Regions from separate parts of the Rhodoferax sp. LS1R11 genome, predicted to be linked through region 2. Evidence: riboswitches for the same ligand, from Rfam matches in the RefSeq annotation. Region 2 holds a riboswitch; the other holds the start of a gene.
The links. A riboswitch is a leader RNA that binds a small molecule or an ion and turns the genes downstream of it on or off. The one in region 2 is predicted to bind thiamine pyrophosphate.
Positions count from the first base shown of each region.

Region 1 (11,145 bases), on a different contig from region 2:
TTTGTCGGGTAGTTTGAAGTAGCTACCACACGACCTCCAGCGCACCGGCCACCAGGCGCACGCCCCGGCGCCCCATGGCCCGTGCTTCAGCTTCGTCGTGCGTGACCAAGAGTGTGGCCATGCCAGCGGCTTCTATGCGCTCCCTGAATTCCTGTTGCAAGGATTGACGCAACTCGGTGTCCAGCGCCGAAAACGGCTCGTCCAGCAACAAGGCACGCGGCGAGGTGATCAACGCGCGAGCCAGGGCCACACGCTGCTGCTCGCCACCCGACAGCGTCCACACCCTGGCCGTCAACTGGGCAGCGAGGCCAAAGCGGGCCAGCATGTCTGCAGCGCGCAAGCGGGCTTCCTTGCGGCCAAGCCTTTGTTCAACCAGCCCAAAAGCCACGTTGTCCTGCACGTTCAAATGAGGAAACAGGGCAAAGTCCTGAAACATCAGTGCAAAACCGCGTCGCTCGGGTGGCACGCGTGTGATGTCCTGGCCATCAAACCAGACACGGCCCTCATCCGGCTCTTCCAGGCCTGCCACGATCTTGAGCAAGGTGCTTTTTCCGCTGCCCGAAGGGCCTAACAAAGCGACGATTTCGCCGGGTGCCACCCGCAGGCTGACCCGATCGGCCAGCAGTTGCTGGCCATACCATTTACTGATGTTTTTTAATTCAAGCATGACTCAGTGCAGTCTGGCCACGTCGCGGTCCGGCAAAGGGGACGGATCGGGGCACGCGGCGGATGGACCCCGGGACGGGCCAATCAATCACCAAAAAGGCCAGCAAAGCCAACCCCATCAACAGACAGGCCAACACCATGGCAACGTCCATATTGGCAACACCGGGGCGGCCCAGGCGTTGATAAATCAGCGTTGTCAGCGTAACCCACTCCGGGCGCGACAAAAACAGGGTCACGGCAAACTCGCCCAAGGCGGTCGCAGCAGCAAAGGCCATGCCGCGCCGCAAGGCGGGCCCCAGCAGGGGCAGGGTCACACGCCAAAAAATCCGCCAGGGACTGGCTCCCAGCGTGCGTGCCACCTGGCTCAATTGGTTTGGCAAACTGTCCAGACCCGCTGCAAGTGACTTGGCAACAAAAGGATAGGCCAGCACCGCATAGGCCAATACCAGCAAACCCAGGCTCGCGGTCCACTGCGGGTAGAGCAGTAGCAGACCAAACGCCACTGTCACGGGCGACACCACAAACGGCAAAAAGGCGGCAGCCCGCCACAACACGGTCACCTGCGCGGTCATGGCATGGGCCAGACCCAACACGGTGGCCAGCACCAGCGCCATCACGGTAAAGCGCAAGGTGTTCCACAAGGCGGCCAGCGTCTCTGCATCCAGCAACGTCCCCCACGCCTGGGTGCCGGCCTGCGCCGCGCGCCAGACAATCGCCAGCACAGGCGCAGCACAAAAGAACGCCAGTACGGCCAGCGCGGTGCACAGCGCCAGCCATTGCCCGGTGCCTTGGGGTCGACGCAGCGGCACGGGATCCGCCCGGCCAGGTGCTGCCAGACGCTTTTCAAGCAAGGCGTAAACGAGGGCCACGCCCCCCGTCAGCAGCAACATCCACAGCGCCAGCGAACTGGCTTGTGCCAGCTGAAGCTCATGCGCCACCAGTGTGTAAATTTCCACTTCAACGGTGGCGTAACGCTGGCCACCCAGCACCAGTGCCAGGCCAAAACCGGCAAAACAATACAAAAAGATCAGGCACAGGCTGGAGGCCAGCCACGGCGCAATGGCGGGCAACTCCACCCGCCAGAAGGCACGCCAAGGCGTGGCGCCGAGGGAGCGAGCCGCCGTCACCCGCTGCGAACTGACCTGACCCAAGGCATCGACCCCCGCGCGCACCAACAGACACAGGTTGAAAAACAGGTTGCCGTACAGCAGCAACCAGGGCGTGCCCTGCAGGTTCACACCCAGCCAACGACTCAACACACCGTGCGGCCCCCACAGGGCCAGCACGCCCAGGGCGGCCACCAGGGTCGGCACGACAAAGGGGAGCATCAGCAAGCGCAGTGCCAGTGTGCGGCCGACAAAATCAAAACGGGCCAGCGCCCAGGCCACCGGCAGACCGAGCACCAGCGCCAGTACACAAGTCGCGCCCGCTTGGGCGAATGACCAGACGACACGCCAGCGCAAATAGTCGTCCTGCCACAGGGCCCAAGGCCCCAACGCCGCGGTCTGCGCCAGATCGCCGGACCCGCCCCAACCTTCCATGGCCAGACGCAGCAGGGGTGCTGCCAGCATCAACCCCAGCGCCGCCAGAGGCAGCAGGATCAATAACCAGCGCGCCAGCGGCTTCATGGCCTTACTTCAGGACCACCTGCGTCCAGCGGCTGACCCATTTGCTGCCTTTATCGGCCAGCGTCTGCGCGGGCAGGCTGTCAAACGTGGTGGGTTCGGGAGCGTGTCGCATCACCTCGGCGCGCGCGATGCGGGCATCCACCGGGTACATCCACATGCTGGTTTGCAACGCGTCCTGTGCAGGAGCCGAACGCAAGAATGCAATGAACTTTCTCGCCGCTTCGCGCTGGCCACCACCCTTGACGAGGGCGGCACCTTCGACCTGCCTGAACACCCCGCCCTTGAGGAACAGGCTGCCCGTGGGGGACTCGGTGATTTTTTCCTTGCTGTAAAACACCTCGGCCGCGGGGCTGGTGGCGTAGCTCACAACCAGCGGGTAGCTCCCGCCATTGCGGCTGAATTCGGTGTAATAGGCTTCGCTCCAGCCCTTGGCGACCTTCAGGCCATTGGCGCGCATCTTGGCCCACCAGCTGAACGCGTTTTCCTCGCCCATGCCCGCCACCGTGGCCAACAGGAAGGCGTAGCCCGGGCTGGAAGTGGCCGGGTTTTGCACCACCAGCCAATTGCGGTAGGCAGGCTGAGTCAGCTCGTCCAGCGATTTGGGCAGTGCCAAGCCGCTCTTGGCCACAGCAGCCTTGTCGTAGTTGAGTGTGACAAAACCGTAGTCCACGGCCACGGCCTGGGTGCCCAGCTGCGCGTCAAGACCATTGTTGGCGGTGGCGCTGGGTGCGGTGGTGCCGAAGTCGTCCAGCACATGGGCCGCCTGCGCCTTGGCAAGCAGGGCGTTGTCGATGCCAAAGACGACATCGGCCACGGGTTGGGCGCGGGTCAGAATCAGCTTGTTGAGCATTTCACCGGCGTCGCCGCCCTTGATGATGCTCAGCTTGACGCCCGACTGTGACTCGAACTTGGCCAACAGGGGCTTGGGCAGGGAAAACGAGCTGTGCACCATGACACGAAGCTCCGTCGCCGCAAAGGCCGGGCTGGTCAAGTGGCTGGCCGCGAGGGCGACTGCCCCCCAAACAAAAATCCGCCGATTCATCGCAAGTTCCTTTCAATGCGCCGGTTTCAGGGCGCATTGGCAAAGGAACAAACCGACAAACGGCGGACCTTCATCCCTCACGCTCCCTACGCTGGCATGACCCAGATCAGGTTGGTGGGGTATTTCTCAGTCCGCCTGTTGGCAGACACCCCCGGTGAAACCGGAATTGTAGACCCCGAAAACTCAGGCAGGTACGCCCAGCACGGTCAGACCGCCCACATACGGCTGCAATACGGCAGGCACCGTGATGGAACCGTCGGCGTTCTGGTAGTTCTCCAGCACGGCCACCAAGGTGCGGCCCACAGCCAGACCGGAGCCGTTCAAGGTGTGCACCAGCTCGTTCTTGCCCTGCGCGTTTTTGAAGCGGGCTTGCAAACGGCGCGCCTGAAAAGCCTCGCAGTTGGACACCGAACTGATCTCGCGGAAGGTGTTTTGTGCGGGCAGCCAGACCTCCAGGTCATAGGTCTTGCTGGCGCCAAAGCCCATGTCCCCCGTGCACAGCGACATCACGCGGTACGGCAGCCCCAGTTTTTGCAGGATGGCTTCGGCGTGGCCGGTCATCTCTTCCAGCGTCTCGTAGCTCCTGTCGGGGTGAACGATTTGCACCATTTCCACCTTGTCGAACTGGTGCTGGCGGATCAGGCCACGGGTGTCGCGCCCGGCGCTACCGGCCTCGGAACGGAAGCACGGGGTGTGCGCCGTGAGCTTGATGGGCAAGGCCGACTCGGCCACCACTTCATCACGCACGAAGTTGGTCAAAGGCACTTCACTGGTGGGAATCAGGTACAGCGCGGTGTGGTCCGGCTGGGCTTCGCCCTCCTGGCCGCCCTTTTTGGCAGCAAACAGGTCGCCCTCGAACTTGGGCAACTGGCCCGTGCCGCGCAGGCTTTCACCATTGACGATGTAAGGCGTATAGCACTCGGTGTAGCCATGTTCGCCGGTTTGCACGTCCAGCATGAACTGGGACAAGGCGCGGTGCAGGCGGGCAATCGGGCCCTTCATGACGGTGAAGCGCGACCCCGTGAGCTTGATGCCCATCTCGAAGTCCAGCCCCAGCGGCGTGCCGAGGTCCACGTGGTCTTTGACTTCAAAGTCAAAGACCTTGGGTGCTCCCCAGGTGCGCACGACCACATTGCCATGCTCGTCCTCCCCCACCGGCACACTCTCATGCGGCAGATTGGGCACGGCCAGCAGCAGGATCTGCAGCTCGTTCTGGATCTGCTCCAGACGCGTGGCGGACGTTTCCAGCTCCGTCTTGAGACCGCCCACCTCCGCCATCACGGCATCGACCTCGGCAGCACCGGCCGGACCTTTGGCCTTAAGCTGGCCGATTTGCTTGCTCAGGCTATTGCGCTTGCTCTGCAACTCTTCCGTGCGCATCTGAATGGTCTTGCGCTCGGATTCCAATGCGCGAAACGCCTCGACGTTGAGGAAAGCCTGTGGCTTTTTGCGGGTCTCAAGGCGCGCAATGGCAGATTCGAGGTCTTTTCGGAGAAGGGTAATGTCTAGCATGGTCGGATTTTAATTTTTGAAGTCGAGGGCATTGGGCTAAATTGATTGAGATTGGCGCTTGACATGAATTTATACGAATAATGGCTGCAGCCCCCGTAAAACGTGCACAAACAGCTATCAATAAAGGAGCGATTTAAATCAGGACGACTCATGCCGGGTGAACCCGTTGACGTCCACGCCCTGCCCATGCGGATCAAGTTTCAGGCCCTTGGGCAGCGGGAACTTCACGGTTTCCTGAATGCCGGCCATCTTGCGCACCGACACCGCGCCCAGCGCCTTGATACGGTCGATCACTTGCGCGACCAGCACCTCGGGCGCCGACGCACCGGCCGTGAGGCCAACCGACTGGCGGCCTTCAAACCACGCCGCCTGCAACTCGTCGGCGCTGTCCACCATGTAGCTCTCGGTGCCCAGCTTGCGCGCCAGCTCGCTCAGGCGGTTGCTGTTGGAACTGGTGGGGCTGCCCACCACGATCAACACGTCCACCTGGGGGCTCATGATTTTCACGGCGTCCTGGCGGTTTTGGGTGGCGTAGCAAATGTCCTGCTGCTTGGGCTCGCGCACGTTGGGAAAGCGCGCCTTCACGGCGGCCGCAATCTCGGCCGCGTCGTCCACGCTGAGGGTGGTTTGCGTCACCACGGCCAACAGCTCGGTCTGGCCGGGCTGCACCCGCGCCACATCGGCCACGTCTTCCACCAGATGAATGCCGCTCTCCAGTTGGCCCATGGTGCCTTCCACCTCGGGGTGACCTTTGTGGCCGATCATGATGAACTCATAACCTTCCTTGTGCAGCTTGGCCACTTCCACATGCACTTTGGTTACCAGTGGACAGGTGGCGTCAAAAATGGAGAAACCCCGGGCGGCGGCTTCGTCCTGCACCGCGCGGCTCACGCCATGAGCCGAAAAAATAAGGGTCGATCCGGGCGGCACGTCGTCCAGCTCTTCAATGAAGATGGCGCCTTTGGCCTTGAGGTCATTGACCACATAGGTGTTGTGCACAATTTCGTGGCGTACATAAATGGGGGCGCCAAACTTCTGCAGCGCGCGCTCCACAATTTCGATGGCCCGGTCCACCCCGGCGCAAAAGCCGCGGGGTTCGGCCAGCAGGATTTCCTGCGGGGCGTGGGTGACAGAACCGGCGTTCATAGGACCCCAATCACGTGAACTTCGAAGGTCACGGGTTGGCCCGCCAGCGGGTGGTTGAAATCAAACAGCACGGCGTCTCCCTTTTCGTCACTGCGGAATTGTTGAACCGACCCGGCAAACTGGCCCTTGCCGTCCGGCGTGGGGAATTGCACCACATCGCCCACGGCGTACTGGGCGTTGGCGTCGCCCATCTCGATGAGCACCTTGTGCGCCATCCACTGCAGCATGTCGGGGTTGCGCTCGCCAAAGGCGGCTCCGGCCGGCAGCTCCAGCGTGGTGCGGCTGCCCTCGGCCAGGCCGAGCAACCGGGCCTCGACGGCGGGCGACAACTCGCCGGTGCCCAAAGTCAGCGTCGCGGGCTTGCCCTCGAAGGTATTGATCACGTCACCCGCGGGCCCGGCCATGCGGTAGTGCAGCGTGAGAAAGGAGCCCGGTTGGACACGGATGGGGGTGGAGGTCATGTGAATCCCGGAATAAAGGCTGAAAAATCGGTGCCGACGCGCCACGGCATTTGGCGAATAAACTGCCTTCATTGTAAAAGGCCGACCCATGCCCCTGAAAGACCTTCCCCCTGATGCCCGTCCGCGCGAAAAGCTGCTGGCGCGCGGCCCCGGCGCCCTGAGTGACGTTGAGCTGCTGGCCATCCTGCTGCGCACCGGAATCCAGGGCAAGGGCGTGCTGCAAATGGCGCAGGAACTGTTGCAGCTCAAGACCAGTGCCAATGACAGCGACGGGTTTGACGGCATTGCCGGGCTGCTGCACGCAACGGCCGACGACCTCAAGCGCATCAAGGGCCTGGGCCCGGCCAAGCGGGCTGAAATTGTGGCGGTGCTGGAGTTGTCGCGCCGGGCGCTGGCCCAGCAACTGAAGGAACGCACCGTGTTTGCCACGCCGGACGCTGTCAAGCACTACCTGCAGTTGCACCTGGCGGCCAAACCGCATGAGGTGTTTGCCGTGTTGTTTCTGGACGTGCAAAACCGCCTGCTGGCGATGGAGGAGCTGTTTCGCGGCACGTTGACGCAAACTTCGGTGTATCCCAGAGAAGTCGTGCTGCGCGCCCTGCACCACCAGGCCTCCGCCGTGGTGCTGGCGCACAACCACCCCAGTGGCTCGGTGCAGCCGTCGCGCGCGGACGAGGCGCTGACGCAAACCCTCAAAACCACGCTGGCTCTGATTGATGTGCGCGTGCTGGACCACATCATCGTGGCACCGGGGGAAGCGCTCTCCATGGCGGAGCGGGGTTTGTTATGAGCGGCAAAGGGGTCAAGGTGAGCAGCCTGGCGGACCTGAAAACCGTCAAGCGCGAGATTGAAGCGCAGGCCTTGCGTCAGGCCCAGCGGGCCGCCGAGCAGGCCCGTTCCCAACAGCAAACCGTCACGGAAAGAGATCTTTTCATTCGGGCTGCAGGTGTGGTCAAACCCTTGCCGGACAAGCGGCGGGCGCTCCTTAAAAAAGAGCAAGCGGCACCCCTGCCCATGCAATACCAGCGCGATGAACAGGCGGTGCTGATTGAAGCCATCAGCGACGAATTTGATGTCAGCACCCTGCTGGAAACCGATGACCACCTGAGTTTTCGCCGCCCCGGCATTGGCACCGACGTCACCCACAAACTGCGCCGGGGCGACTGGTCCATCCAGCGCCAGCTCGACCTGCACGGCCTGCGCAGCGACGAAGCACGGGAACGCCTGAGCCTGTTCATTCGCGAGTCGCACAAGCAGGGCATCCGCTGTGTGCGCGTGGTGCACGGCAAGGGCCTGGGCTCACCCGGCAAGGCGCCGGTGCTCAAGAACAAGGTGCACAGCTGGCTGGTGCAAAAGATCGAGGTGCTGGCCTTTGTGCAAGCCAAACCGGCCGACGGCGGCGCCGGTGCGCTGGTGGTGTTGCTCCAGTCGCGCCGGGTCACCCGGCTCTGAGGCGCGACGCTTTTGTCCCCTGAGGGAGGCTGAAGGTCAGATGCCCACGGTCAGCGTGGCCACATAGCCCGCGCTGACGCTGCCCGTGACAGTCGCCATCTGCGTGGCGGCGCCGTCGTTACCAAAAACATTATCCGTACCCAGTGAAATCGCCGCGAGATTGGACACGCTGGCGCCGTAGCCGGTGGTGGCAAACACCGTGTCGCACACCGCCTTGGACAAGGCGAGCTGGGAGGTTTTGACCTGGTCGCTGACTGGCGTGGTGATGACAGCGTTCAGGCTGGCATAGACCTCAAAGTGGATGTGCGGCCAGCGCCCCGAATAACACGCCGGAAAGATGGTGGTGAAAGTCACCTCGCCGTTGCTGTCGGTCACCTGCACACCGCGCAGGTAGTTTTCGGCTGTGACGCCGCTGGAATACATGGAATACAAACCTTCGCGGCTGCAATGCCACAGGTATATGGCATAGCCCGCCAACGAGGCACAACTGGCACTGGCGCTGACCAGCTTGAGCGTGACCGTGAGCGGCACGCCCTGTGCGACGGTGCTGGAGCCCACAATGCTGGCGCGAATATCGGACCGCACAATGCCCGACAGCGTGAGCGCGTTGGCAATGCCGCTGCCATTGCTGTTGGAGCCATCACCGGGATAGGGCCCCGCCGTCTCGGTCGGAATGACGGAGCAGGAGCCGGTTGTTGTTGTCGTGGCGGCGGCGGTTGCCGCTGAGCTGATGCCGCCGTCCCCACCGCCACCACCGCAGCCGATCAAAGGGAGTCCCATGACAGAACCGGCCGACAACCAGCGCAAAACACGGCGCCGGTCGGGTGCTGTCTGGATCAGGGTTTCAAGGTCGTGCGCGAGTCCGTGGTCATGCGCATGAAGGAGGTTTTGCAGGTCAGAAATGCTCATTCGTGCATTGTGGCCACCCTCTGTACCAACAATATCTAGGCCATGTAAAGATACATGTACCCAGCAACAAGCCCCCGTTACTCCGGCATGTTGCGCATGAAATCGGCCGTCTGGAAGAACGACTCGCGCAACCGGCTGCGCAAATCCTCGGGCACGCCGGTCTCGCCCATGGCCTGGTCCATGCACGCAACCCACTGGTCACGCTCCGGAACGCCCACCTTGAACGGCAAGTGGCGTGCGCGCAGACGCGGGTGGCCAAACCGTTCGATGTAATGCTGCGGCCCACCCAGCCAGCCGCACAAAAACCAGAACAAGCGCTGGCGCGCATTGTCCAGCTCAGGACCATGTGCAGCGCGCAGGGCGCTGTAGCCGGGCTCCAGGTCCATCAAGTCATAAAAGCGCTCGGCCAGCGCCTGCACACGGGCTTCGCCGCCGATCCACTCGAAGGGCGTGGCGAATTGGGGTTTTTCTTGTATTTTCATGATCAAATCGGGCTCTAGCCCAGGTGGTACATGCGCTAGTAGCTATAAATTAAGTAGCAAAATACACTCATCGCGCAGGCCTGAATTATTGCGCAGCGCGGCGCAGCGTCTCCACTACGGGGCGGCGCAGCACTTCGCGCAGGCCCCACCAACCCGCCGCCAGTGCCAGCAGCGCCCCGCTGAGGGAGCCAAACACGGGCACCCACAGCGAGACGGTCCACTCGAACTCGAACACGTATTTGGCCAGCGCCCAGCCCACGATGGTGGCCACCACCGAGGCCAAAAACCCCGCCAGCAAGCCCACGCCCATCAGTTCGGCCCGCTGCACCTGGCGCAGCAGGCTGCTTTGCGCGCCCACGGCCCGCATGATGGCGAACTCACGGGCGCGCTCCTCCCGCGTGGCAGTTACCGCGGCAAACAGCACCACCAGCCCGGCGGCCAGCGTGAAGCCGAACAAAAACTCCACCGCGCTGATGACCTGGTCCAGCACCCGCTGAATCTGCGTGATGGTGCTGGTCATGTCCACCGCGGTGATGTTGGGGAAACTGCGCACCAGGGCGTTGTCAAACCCGGGCGTGGCCGGGGCCTTGAAGGCGCTCATGTAGGTGCTGGGCACATTGGGCAGGCTGGCCACCGGGTACATGGCAAAGAAGTTGGCGCGCATGGAGCCCCAGTCCACCTTGCGCAACGAGGTGATTCTGGACTCGGTCTGCGCTCCGCCCACGTCAAAACTCAAGGTATCGCCAAGCTTCAGGTTCAGGGTTTTGGCAATGCCCTCCTCCACGCTGATGGCGCCCTGCTCATCCTCGGTCCACTTGCCGGCCACCACCACGTTTTGCGACGGCTTGACGGCGCTGTGCGACAGGTTGAACTCGCGGTCCACCAGCCGTTTGGCGCGGTCGTCCACGTAGTCATCGGGCGTGATCGTTTTGCCGTTGATGGCCACCAGCCGCCCGCGAATCATGGGGTACCAGTCGAACTTGCTCACGCCGCCGTCGCGCAAGGCCTTGGTGAACGCCTCGCCCTGCTCGGGCATGACGTTGATGACAAACCGGTTGGGGGCGTCAGGCGGCGTGGCTTTGCGCCAGCTGCTGATCAGGTCGGTGCGCAAGAGCACGAGCAGCACCAGCGCCAGCAAGCCCACGGCCAGTGCGCTGATCTGCACCACCGCGTAGGCGGGGCGTGCCGAGATTTGCCGGGTCGCGAGCACCAGCCAGCGGGGTGCCGTGGTCTCATTCACGCTCTTGCGCAACAACTTGACGGCCAGCCAGCTCAGGCCAGCAAACACCAGGGCCGCCCCCGCAAAACCGCCAACCGCAATCAAACCCAGTTTGACATCGCTGCTGGCGGCCAGTAGCAAGGTGGCAAAGCCAGCCACCCCCAAGGCCAATACGCCGATGGAGGCGGGTTTGAGGTTGCCCACGTCGCGGCGAATCACGCGCAGCGGCGGCACTTGGGCCAGTTGCAGCACGGGCGGCAGGCCAAAGGCCAGCAGCAAGGTGAGCCCCATGCCCATGCCAAACAGCACCGGCCAGATGCCAGGTGGCGGCAAAGCCGCGTCCACCAGGCCCGCCAACAGCAGCACAAACACGTAATGCACGGCGTAGCCAAACGCCACGCCCAGGCCGCTGGCCAGCAGGCCAATGACCGTGAACTCAAAGGCATAACTCGACGCAATGGTGCGCTGGCTCAGGCCCAGCACGCGCAGCATGGCGCAGTCGTCCAGGTGGTTGGCGGCAAAACCGCGCGCCGCCAGCGCCACCGCCACGGCACTCAGCAGCGCCGAGAGCAAGGCAATGAGGTTCAGAAATTTCTCGGCCCGCTCCAGTGTTTGCCCCACCTCGGGG
Region 1 covers NZ_JBWMAW010000022.1:39,323-50,467, reverse strand. The annotation lists gene AC097N_RS19530 (ABC transporter ATP-binding protein) at 1-22, shown strand, start outside; gene AC097N_RS19525 (ABC transporter ATP-binding protein) at 23-667, opposite strand; gene AC097N_RS19520 (ABC transporter permease) at 660-2,294, opposite strand; gene AC097N_RS19515 (thiamine ABC transporter substrate-binding protein) at 2,299-3,336, opposite strand; TPP riboswitch at 3,402-3,499, opposite strand; gene serS (serine--tRNA ligase) at 3,520-4,848, opposite strand; gene ispH (4-hydroxy-3-methylbut-2-enyl diphosphate reductase) at 4,987-5,994, opposite strand; gene AC097N_RS19500 (FKBP-type peptidyl-prolyl cis-trans isomerase) at 5,991-6,455, opposite strand; gene radC (RadC family protein) at 6,544-7,245, shown strand; gene AC097N_RS19490 (Smr/MutS family protein) at 7,242-7,907, shown strand; gene AC097N_RS19485 (dioxygenase family protein) at 7,944-8,816, opposite strand; gene AC097N_RS19480 (group II truncated hemoglobin) at 8,894-9,298, opposite strand; gene AC097N_RS19475 (ABC transporter permease) at 9,384-11,145, opposite strand, start outside.
Region 1: linked by a shared signal. The riboswitch ahead of AC097N_RS19515 (thiamine ABC transporter substrate-binding protein) and the one ahead of thiC (phosphomethylpyrimidine synthase ThiC) in region 2 are both predicted to bind thiamine pyrophosphate.

Region 2 (11,145 bases):
TGACCCGCGCATGGTGCTGGATGTGGCCACATTCCGGCTGCATCCCTCTCTGAAGAAAACACTCAAAAAATTCCGGCAATCTGCGCAATGCGAAATCCGGATCGACTCCTGCTTCAAGGAAGTCATCACAGCGTGCTCCAGCAGTCCGCGTGAGGGGCAAGGTGGCACATGGATCGTGCCGGACATGATTGACGCCTATGTGAAGCTCCACCAAAGCGGCTTTGCGCACAGCATCGAAACCTGGGTGAATGGGGAGTTGGTGGGCGGCCTGTATTGCGTGGCGCTGGGCAAGGCCGTGTTTGGCGAATCCATGTTCAGCCGGGCCACCGATGCCTCCAAAATCGCGCTGGCGGCACTGGTGTGTTTTTGTCGCCACCATGGCATTGCGCAGATTGACTGCCAACAAAAAACACAGCATTTGGCCTCCATGGGCGCGCGAGAAATGCCCCGTGCGCTGTTTTTAACCCGGGTTGCCGCAGGCTTGGATCACGCAGCGCCACCCTGGCTATTTGAGGCACGCTTCTGGGACGAGTTGATACCGGCGACGTCCGCGTCCATACCCACGCCGAACACTATTATTTAGATAGCTAACTATCTATGTTCTATGTGGGCTAGAGGCCTATTTCATCAACTATTTCTCAATATTTTCAGGACTCCCGTACACTCTCGCCACTTTGTGCTGAGAGGCTAGTTTTGATGTCCATTGAGTCCACTCCCCCCTGCGTGCGGCAGTTTCGTCAAGTCTTGTTATGGCCCTTGCGCCTGATGCCCGTGCGGGGGTCCGAGGGTAAACACGCCAAGCCGTGGCAGATGCTGGCGGACATGGGCGATACCTCCCCCTGGCGTGAGGTGGTGGACGAGTACACCGGCGACACCGGTCGTTTTCATGAGCGCCATTACAACGAGTTTGTGACCTTCCTGCCCTATGTGCAGCGGTTTTTATACGGCGAAGGGCGCAGCCCCAAAGGCAGCGGTGCAGCCGCAGGCTCACCCATGCGGGTCTTTCGTCGCAGTGATGTGAGCGCGGTGCGTGCGGTACTGCGCCCGGGCGAGCCCCCCATCACGCTCGACATCGTCCATGTGGACCTTTACTTCTTCCTTGACCTGGACCTGGTGCTGCTCAACGTCGAAGTCAGCGCCAACGACCTGACCTTGCCTCAGGCGCAAGAGCTGTTGTACCGCTTTGGCCGGGGCTACCCCGCCAGCTGGGACGCTGACGGTAACGCCCAGCACTGCCTGTTCAGCGCCGAGTGGCTGGGCGCCGGGGGCCAGGTTTTGGCCCGCTCTGACGCCAACCAGCGCGACCTCTTCATGGCCCACGTCAGCCGCCACCGTGCGCCGCGCATTGCCGCGCATTGGGCGTGGCTGCTCGAACCCCTGGTGAGCGACCACTCCGACCAGCCAGGAAAACTGCGCTACCGCCAGATTGAGTACTACCGAATGCCACAACTGGCTTTTCTGGCCCTGGACAAGCCGCAAGCGCTGAGCCGCCATGATTTCATTCGCCTCGGGCTGGTCACGGGGCCGGCCATGTCCAGCAATGACACTGGCCTGCCCTATGCCGACACCCACCTCGCAGATTTCGAAAAACGCTTTTGTTATGACCGTTTTTGGGCCGCAGGCGGCACGGCGCCCCACACGCGGTATTTATGCAGCGGACACTCGCTGCTGGTGGTGGGCGATGCGAACAGTCCGTTTTTTGTGTGCAGGGACCGGGGCGTGCTGGCCCAGTTCCGGCATCAGCACTTCTTGCTGTTCCTGATTGCACATTTCCAAAAAGCGGCGTTGCTGATGTTTTCGGACCGGCTGGCCGAAGCCCTGAAAAACCTTGACATTGCCGACGCTGCCAGCGTGCGCCGCTTCAAACGAACCATACGCGACAGCTTTGCCGGCTTTTTGCGCTTCACCCACCGTTACTGGTTCCATGAGGTGTCTGAACAGGCGCAGGTACGCGCCCTGTTTCGCATATGCGCCAACCACCTTGAAATCGATGTGCTGTACACCGAGGTCAAACAACGCATTGCCGAAATGAACCAGTATCTGGAAGCCGACAGTCTGCGCCGCCAGGCCAACACCGTGGTGCGGCTCACCGTGGTCACCATCTTTGGCCTGATCGGCACGGTCACCACGGGCTTTCTGGGCATGAACTTGCTGGCCGAGGCCGAGGCGCCCGCGAGCCGCAAGCTGCTTATTTTTGCCATCGTCTTTGTACTGACCACAGCGCTGACGGTCTATACGATGGCCAAATCAAAACGCTTGTCGGATTTTCTGGATGTACTCTCCGACGAACACGTCAGTGTCTGGCAAAAATGCAAGGCACTGGCGCTCGTATGGCGCCGCGAGGGGGACTGAGGTGCCCCCAGCTGATCACTGCGCCTTGTTGATGGGAATGTAAATCTCCCCGCCTGCTTTTTTGAACTCTTCCGACATGGTTTCCATACCCGACTGCAGCGCCTGCTCGTCGCTCACGCCCTTGATCTTGGCGTAGTCGCGCACCTCTTGCGAGATCTTCATGGAGCAGAACTTGGGACCGCACATGGAGCAGAAATGCGCCACCTTGGAGGAGTCCTTCGGCAAGGTTTCGTCGTGGAAGTTGCGCGCCGTGTCGGGGTCGAGTGACAGGTTGAACTGGTCCATCCAGCGGAACTCGAAGCGCGCCTTGGACAGCGCGTCATCGCGCGCCCGCACGCCGGGGTGGCCCTTGGCCACATCGGCCACGTGAGCGGCAATCTTGTAGGTGATGATGCCCACTTTGACGTCGTCGCGATCCGGCAATCCCAGGTGTTCCTTCGGCGTAACGTAGCACAGCATGGCGGTGCCAAACCAACCAATCATGGCGGCACCAATGCCGCTGGTGATGTGGTCGTAGCCGGGCGCGATGTCGGTGGTCAGCGGTCCGAGGGTGTAGAACGGCGCTTCGTGGCAGTGCTTGAGCTGCTCGGTCATGTTGGCCTGCACCATGTGCATGGGCACGTGGCCGGGGCCTTCGATCATCACCTGCACGTCTTGCTGCCAGGCTTGCTGGGTGAGTTCACCCAGGGTTCGCAACTCGGCAAACTGGGCTTCGTCGTTGGCATCTGCACCCGAGCCGGGGCGCAGGCCGTCGCCCAGCGAGTAACTCACGTCATAAGCCTTCAGGATTTCGGTCATTTCATCAAAGTGGGTGTAGATGAAATTCTCTTTGTGGTGCGCAATACACCACTTGGCCATGATCGAGCCGCCGCGCGACACAATGCCGGTCATGCGGTTGGCGGTGAGGTGGATGAAGGCTAGGCGCACGCCCGCGTGAACCGTGAAATAGTCCACGCCCTGCTCGGCTTGCTCGATTAGCGTGTCGCGGAAGATTTCCCAGGTCAGGTCTTCGGCGACGCCGCCCACTTTTTCCAGCGCCTGGTAAATCGGCACGGTGCCAATGGGCACCGGCGAGTTGCGCAGAATCCAGTCGCGCGTGGTGTGGATGTTGCGGCCAGTGGACAAGTCCATCACGGTATCGGCGCCCCAGCGCATGGACCACACCAGTTTTTCGACCTCTTCTTCAATGCTCGACGTGACAGCCGAGTTGCCGATGTTGGCGTTGATCTTGACCAGGAAGTTACGGCCAATCGCCATCGGCTCCACTTCGGGGTGGTTGATGTTGGCGGGGATGATGGCGCGGCCCCGGGCCACTTCATCGCGCACAAACTCGGGCGTCATGATTTTCGGGATGCTGGCGCCAAAGCTGTTGCCTGCCAGGCGTTTTTCACGCTCGGCGTTGCCCAGGTACTGCTCCATCCATGCGAGTTTCTGGTTCTCGCGAATGGCCACGTATTCCATCTCGAGGGTGATGATGCCGCGGCGGGCATAGTGCATTTGCGAGACGTTGGCCCCAGCTTTGGCACGGCGTGGCGTGCGCTGCAGGCCAGCCGCCTGGGCGCGCAGGGAAGCCAGCGTCTCGGTCTCGCCGTTTTTCAGGCCATCATCCAGCGCAAAAGGCGTGCGACCGGTGTAGGACTCGGTGTCACCACGCGCCTCAACCCAGCTGCTGCGCACGGAAGGCAGGCCCTGGCGCACGTCGATGGTGGCGTTGGGGTCGGTGTAGGGACCGGAGGTGTCGTACACGACCACAGCCTCGCCATTGCTTTGCATGATTTCACGCATCGGCACTTGGATATCGGCTTGCGAGCCGGGCACGTAAATCTTGCGTGAAGCCGGTAAAGGCTCACGCGTGAGGCTCATCAACTGGCTGAATTTGTCGGGTGCATTCATCGCTTTGTCTCCTGATGGTGTGGCTGATTGCACCGGGGAACAATCAGCCAATCACGCGAACAGGGAGGACTGCACAAGACCCGGAGAAAACATACCCGGCATGAGGCGGGTAATGGGGCAATGACACTGCAGTCTGGCTCTTCTTACGCCGGTATGAACCGGATCAAGTTCGCGGGTTTGGTTGACCATCTCAGCGCATCCATAGCGCACCCCGGGCAGGGAGCAGTGTAAGCGATGTGATTGCTCTGTCAGCCCCCTCTCAGCTCACCCGCTGCCAAAACCACCAGGCTGCCAGCAACATCAGCAGCACCGAGCCGCCGCGCACGACCACACGGGTGTACCAAATCTTGTCCACCAGCGCTTGCGAGAGCAGCACCCAAAGACCCACGGCCAGCAATTGCCCCGCCTCAATGCCTATATTGAAACCCGCCAATGCCCAAGGCAACAAACCATCAGGTGCAGCCGCCTCCAGCAGCAAGCCGGCAAATCCGAATCCGTGCACCAGTCCGAATGCAAGGGCCAGTACATCGGTGCGCAGCCAGGGCACCGGGCGCAAATTCAGCAAGGCGGTGACCGCAATGGACAAGGCAATCACAGGCTCAACCCACGCGGGGGACGCTTGCGTCCAGCCCAGCGTGGCCAGCATCAACGTGATGGAATGGCCGATCGTGAAGGCGGTTACGGTCCGCAACAACGACACCCAGACACCGCTGCTGGCCGATCGTCCAAGCCGCAGGCGCAAGGGCAGTACCAGTGCGAGTAGAAAGGCAAGATGGTCATACCCTTCCAGCAAATGGTGCGTGCCCATGGCCGCGTAGTCCCGCAGGGCCGCCCACCGGTTCGATGATGGCGGGAGCACGGCGCTGACCGCGCCACTGCGCCCTGGTGTCAACACCAGACTGGCGGCGTCTTGTGGCCTGGCCGTGGTCAAGAGGTCTTTACCCGCAAGGCGACCGGCCACCAGCAAGCGGTGGGTGGCGTCCTGCTCCCTGAACAAGGTGTATCGGAAGGCGAGTGGGGTCATTGCGGCGCATTGGGTTTGCGCAGCCAGTCGCAGGTAAGCCCCGTCACCGCGACGCTCGGCACCATGGAACGTCCAATCCAAGTGGCAGGCTGTCGTCGCAGCCTTGCCGCTTGCCGATGGCTCCACAGGCAGGGCAAGTTGGGCCGACTCATTCAAAAGCGACAACACCTGCGGCATGACCGCCCGGGCTTCACCCCAGGTCACCCGTCCGTCAGCGTTGGCATCCAGGGGCAGCACTTGGTCCAGGTCTTTGATGGCAACGGCCAGCGTGAATCGATAGGCGCTTGTCGCCGGTTCAGCCACACTGGCAGGCGGTGCACTGTCGTTCACTTGCTGAACATCCAGGTAGGCGTCGCTGCCCTTGTGGGCCTGCGCCGTGCCTGCACTGAAAAAGACAACGGACATGAGGAAGATCAGGGCACGCATCATTTCGTCACCTTGTTGTCTTTGGAGGCCGGACTTTGCAGCACGGCAGTCAAGCGCAGGTCGTTCAATCCGACGACCTGAATCGCAGCGGTGATCTCCGCCAGTGCCACCGCATCGCTGGCCAGGCGGGCACTCTGGATCGCTACCCACCAGTCCAGCGGCTCACGCTGCAACCGCAGGTTGCTGCGCGCCAGAACCAGCGCACGGTTTGGGTTGTCATCCAGCCAAAGGGCCGTCAGGGCGAGTTCACGACCGTGCAACGCAGGATCGTCGCCCCGGCGAATGAGCTCCGCGGTTCGATCCTGTAACGCCGTGCGTGCGGCAATCCACTGCACGTCACCCAACCGGCGCCAGGCGGTGGCCCGGCGCAGCAGCACCGCGTCCGTTTCAGGCAATTTGGACAAGACCTGAAGCGCCTGGGTAGGCTGCCCGGTACGAAGCAACAAGTCGCTGTAGGCAATGGCGGTGTACAAGTCTGCTTGCAGCTTGAGACTTTTTTGGTAGGCCTGCACCGCGAGGCCATCATGCCCGGCCCGCTCTTGGCTTTCGGCCAACAACGACAAAAACCAGCTGCGCTGCTCTGCCGTCAGGGGCTGGGAGAGCAGGTTATGCAGTCCTTGCAAGGCCAGTTGATGTTCACCCAACAAAGATTGGGTTTCCAGGCGACAGGCGCTGGCATACAAGCCCTGCCCGGCACGCGCTACGGCGACGCAGGCCTCCAGGGCCGGTGTATAGCGGGCCGACAGGCGCTCCAGCGCGGCCAGGTTGAGCCAGCCCTGGGCATGGCCGGGCGCACGCGACAACGCGGCAACAAGAATTTGTCGGGCGGCATCAAACTCGTGCCGACCTTGCTGGACCGTGGCCTGCAAGACGGCCAACTCCGTCTGGGCCGTGGCCTGATCCCACCAGGGGGCCAAAACCGCCTGAGCCCGGCCCCAATAGCGGGTTTCCCCCGTCTGACGGGCCATGGCAATGTCCTGGTGTGCCGCCAGCGCCGCCGCAGCAGGGTCGGCCGTCTTGCGGCTTACCGGGATACGGGCAGGTCGGCTACGTGTGATGGCAGGCAGTACGTCCAGCACATCCTCATCGCGCGCGGGCTCCATGGCGGTCACCGACCATGCGCTGCAATGCAGAAGGAACAGTGCGGCTGCCAGACATTTTGAAATATTTTGCATTTTTTCTCCCGGTGAAACAGCCCGGTCGCCAGTGCTTTACTGATGGCCGGGCCGCACCCAAGGTCTTCAGTCAACAACGACAGCGATCGGATCATCGGCATCGTTTTCTGCCAGCGTCAGCAAATTGACATCGATCTGGTCACCGTTTTCAGACGTGCCTGCAATCAGTTTGCTGATATAGCTGGTCACCGCCGTCACGTTTTGGACCACGCCCGGGATCACAGCATCAGCAGCGCTACCGCCACCGCCCCCACAACCCGCCAGAAGCACCGTGCTGCCCACGGCAGCAAGCACCATTTTCGAAATGCACTTGTTCATGATTTCTCCTTTGGGACGTGGATCAGGAACCCGCGTTGGGCGTGTTCAGGTACGGGAAGGTCGACATGAAAGGCACGGTGGCCTGGTCGACGGCATCATGGATGTTGGCGGAGCTGGCGCCCAAGGGCACGCTCGACGGCTTGCAGGCAGACGTCACGCCAGCTACACCGGGCACGCTATTGAGCTTGAGGGCATCGTTATCGCCATTGATCACACACAAACCGCCCACCATGGCCACCAGTGCGATGTCCACCACGTCATCTTTGGGTCGGCGACCGTTGGGAAAGCCGGCATTGTCGGTACCGCCCGCCAGGGCATTGCCCGCCACACCCAAACGGTTCTGACCCGCAAACGGCACCGGTACCACCGCCGTGTTCAGACGCAGCATTTCAGAGGGCTTGGGATTGACCGCGGGTTTGTTGACACCCGTGATCCCCGTCAGGAACGTGGTCGCCAGGTCCGTGCGCGGCAGGTTGGTCGGGGCCACTGTGGCGCCCAAAACAACGCCCAGCAAAGCGGGCAACGTCGGGTTGGTGACATAGGTCAGAAACTGGGCGTCATCCTTCGGGCTCGATGCATTGAATTTGTCTTTGTCAGGCAGGCCTATGACCACCTCATTGACCAGCGGGTTGCCCAGGCGTGACACCTGCGCCCAGGCCCCACCAGCTTTCTCGGCCTTGTCGTTACCCGCGGTCGGGCTGCCGTTGAGCAGACGACCCTGGCGCAGGCTGGCCGTCGTCCAACCACCGATCACGGGCTCGCCAGAGGCGATCAGGCAGTCTTTGTGAACCTCAAGGGCCAGCGTCGTGATATTGGTCTTTTGGACCGCATGCTTGCCGCCCATGCCAGCCGCATCCTTGTTGGCTGGATCGAGTAAGACCGCAGCCGGTGCATTCACCAAATCAAAAATGGCGCCCAGGTTGACGGCAAAGCCTTCCTGGCGTTGACCCACAAAAACCTTACCCTGGTCTTTGCCAGCCGGGCAGCCGGGGATGGTGACGGTATGAATATGTTGGCCGGCGTAGGTAGCGTAATCGGCAATCGTTTTCATGCCGATGTTGTCCACCGGCTTCTCGAAGGTGGCTCCACCACCCGTTTTGGTCACGGCACTGCTCGTGCCTTTGCGGCGGTCACCACGCACCATGTTGACGGTGTAGGTTTCATTCACGTTCAAATTGGCGTCGTTCAGGGCGCTGACAGCGCCCACCTGAATCAAGGGAATCGGGACACTGGCCGACCCGATGGTCAACGGAATCGACTTGAGTGCATTCTTGAAGCGAAACTGGAAGGTCAGGTCCTCCTTGGCGTCGCCGTTGTTGTCGATGTGAATCTCGTACAGGGCGTTGGGGTCCATCGAGAAGTAGTTGGGACCGCCGTAGGCCGCCTGCAGAGGCTGGTAGTTGGCAAGCAGCGTCACGTAGTCGGAACGACCACCCGTGCCGTTGGACGCAATGCCTTCGTAGCTGCGAAACATATAAAAATCGGTACCGTCAACTTTGGGGCTGGTCGTGATGAAAGGTGCCTCGCGGTGGCTTGACGCCATGGCGCTGCCTGTTGCGACGACCAAAAGGCAAGCCTTGGCCAATTGAGTAAATTTCCTGTTCATGATGCATCTCCGGGTTGGGTTACAGCGAGTGCTGTATGACTGATACGCGGTCAGTTTTGAAATGGATTCAAAATCACACCGCGCGCCAGAAGATGTAGTCAGCCGTGTACTTCACGATCTGTTTCTGATCCAGTGTGGCCGCGCCACACATTGCAGCGGGCGCCACACCGCCTTGCGTGTTCACGCGCTGGATGTAACTCACACCCTGCATCGCGCCCATGCCCATCGCCGGGTTGGCCTTGACCAACTGCAAAGGAATGTTGCCAGCGCCCGCCGGGGCCACAGCCACCTGAGCGCCTGTGACCTTGGAGCCGTCCATGCTTTCCCAAGTCGCAGGGGGACCGTAATACTTGCCCACGCCTTTGCCGTTGCGGTCTTTCAGACCGGCATCGGGCCCGACAAACACCCATTCAAACTGGCCCGCCATGTCTTTTTTGACCCGGCATTGGTAAGTGATATCGCCCGCCGCCATGGTCTCCATCGCCACCACGTGGCCCATGGGAACCTTGACAGCATCCGGCAGCGCAGCTTGAGAAAAAGGCGTCATCATGGAGCCCTTGGTTGCGCAGGCAGACAGAGCGGCGACGGTGACAAGCGCCAAAGTGCTACGAATTTTCATGATCAAGTACTCCTGGATAAACAATAAAAAAAGAAATAAAACGCAAAGTGCGACAAGGCATGAATCCTTTTATTTCGCACCATCCTTCACCGACAGTGACGCCAGATAGGCCACCACATCCAACCGGTCGACCGGCAGTTCGACCCGGTAGCCCATGCCCTGGCCAGGCACCACCGCTTCGGGGTCTTCCAGCCAGGCAAGCAACTTTTCCTGACGCCACACATGGGTGGCTGAAGCCAGTGCGCCGGAGTAGTCGAAACCGGATGCCTTGCCGGCGACCCGCCCGAACACCGTCCCCAATGCCGGGCCGACCCGGTGGCTCTCCAGGCTATGGCAGGCCACGCAGCGCGACTCGAAAATGGCCTGGCCATTGGCCACAGAACCGGTCTGTGCACCCGCGGACATGGCCAACACGAGCAGCAGACCACCCACGGCTCTCATCAGGCACCAAACGACAGTGCGTTGGCAGGCAAGGGGCGGCCCAGCGCATTGATCAAAACGGTGAAGTGCATGGTTTCGTCAGCCGCCAGACGACCTGCGACCTTGGCCAGGTCTTTGTTGCCAAACGCGGGAATGACGCCCAGGTACGCATTGATGGCGCCCAGCTCCAGACGAGCGGCCAAGTCCAGCACATCGCCCTGGTTGCGCAGGGTGTCGGCCTTCAAGGCTTTGGCGTACTCGTCGAGCTTCTTTTCCATCACGGGTGTGCCGCCCAGCTTCTGGATGGTGGCGATCAATGCGTCACGGTGGGCCTTGTGGTCGGCCTGAAAACGCACCGCCACATCCAGCACCCCCTTTTGCAGCAGGCCGCTGCCAGCACCCAGTTGGTAAGCGTTGATGGCTTCATGCTCCAGACCCAATGCCACGTTCAAAATACTCACATCTTTGGACATGTCTCCGCCCATGCCTTGCGCCAGAGCACTTTTGCCAGCCAGCAACGCCACCGCTACGGCAGACAGCGTGCCCGTGCGGCCCATGAAAACACGGCGTGATGAAGCGATGGTGGGCGTGGAGATGATTTGAACAACAGATTTCATGATGATTTCCTTGAAGGTGGTTAACGACTTGAAGCCGTAATCAGAAGAAAAATTCGTCCGACGTTTTGAATACGCAACCAGGGCTGCAACTGGATTCAACTTGACCCTCAAACTTAGTCAGGTACTCAGGGAAAAATCCACTTCGCTTCTCACCGCGTATTCACAGCATCCCAACCCTCCGGCTGTTGTCCCCCAAAAATGATGCTTTTCCTGTTCGCAGACAATATCGTCATGAACTCAGAAACCCCTGACACCGAGCTGATCCTGTTGCTGGATCGCGTGGCCCTGCATGACCCCGCGGCACTCAAAGCCTTGTATGACCGCTGCTCATCCAAACTTTTTGGTCTAGCCATTCGCGTGGTCACCAACCGCGAATGGGCGGAAGACGTGTTGCAGGAAGCTTTTCTCAACATCTGGCGTGCCGCCGGTGACTACCGCGCGTCGCTGAGCCCTCCCATGGCCTGGATGGGCCTGATCGTGCGCAGCCGCGGGCTGGACTTTTTACGCCGCCGCGCCGCAGAACGCACCCACGTCACCCAGGAAATAGACGAAGTTCTGGCCGACACCCTGGAAGGCGACTCGCCTTGCCCCATGGACACCGCCCAGGCCAGCGAGCAGGCGTGGGCTCTGCACCAGTGTTTAGGCCAGCTTGAAAACCGCCAGCGTGAGGTGGTGAGCCTGGCTTATGTGCGCGA
Region 2 covers NZ_JBWMAW010000003.1:252,955-264,099, reverse strand. The annotation lists gene aat (leucyl/phenylalanyl-tRNA--protein transferase) at 1-583, shown strand, start outside; gene AC097N_RS05935 (hypothetical protein) at 697-2,352, shown strand; gene thiC (phosphomethylpyrimidine synthase ThiC) at 2,368-4,245, opposite strand; TPP riboswitch at 4,367-4,469, opposite strand; gene AC097N_RS05925 (HupE/UreJ family protein) at 4,505-5,698, opposite strand; gene AC097N_RS05920 (hypothetical protein) at 5,695-6,870, opposite strand; gene AC097N_RS05915 (hypothetical protein) at 6,937-7,188, opposite strand; gene AC097N_RS05910 (DUF4331 domain-containing protein) at 7,211-8,794, opposite strand; gene AC097N_RS05905 (DUF3455 domain-containing protein) at 8,868-9,413, opposite strand; gene AC097N_RS05900 (c-type cytochrome) at 9,483-9,854, opposite strand; gene AC097N_RS05895 (ferritin-like domain-containing protein) at 9,854-10,450, opposite strand; gene AC097N_RS05890 (RNA polymerase sigma factor) at 10,682-11,145, shown strand, end outside.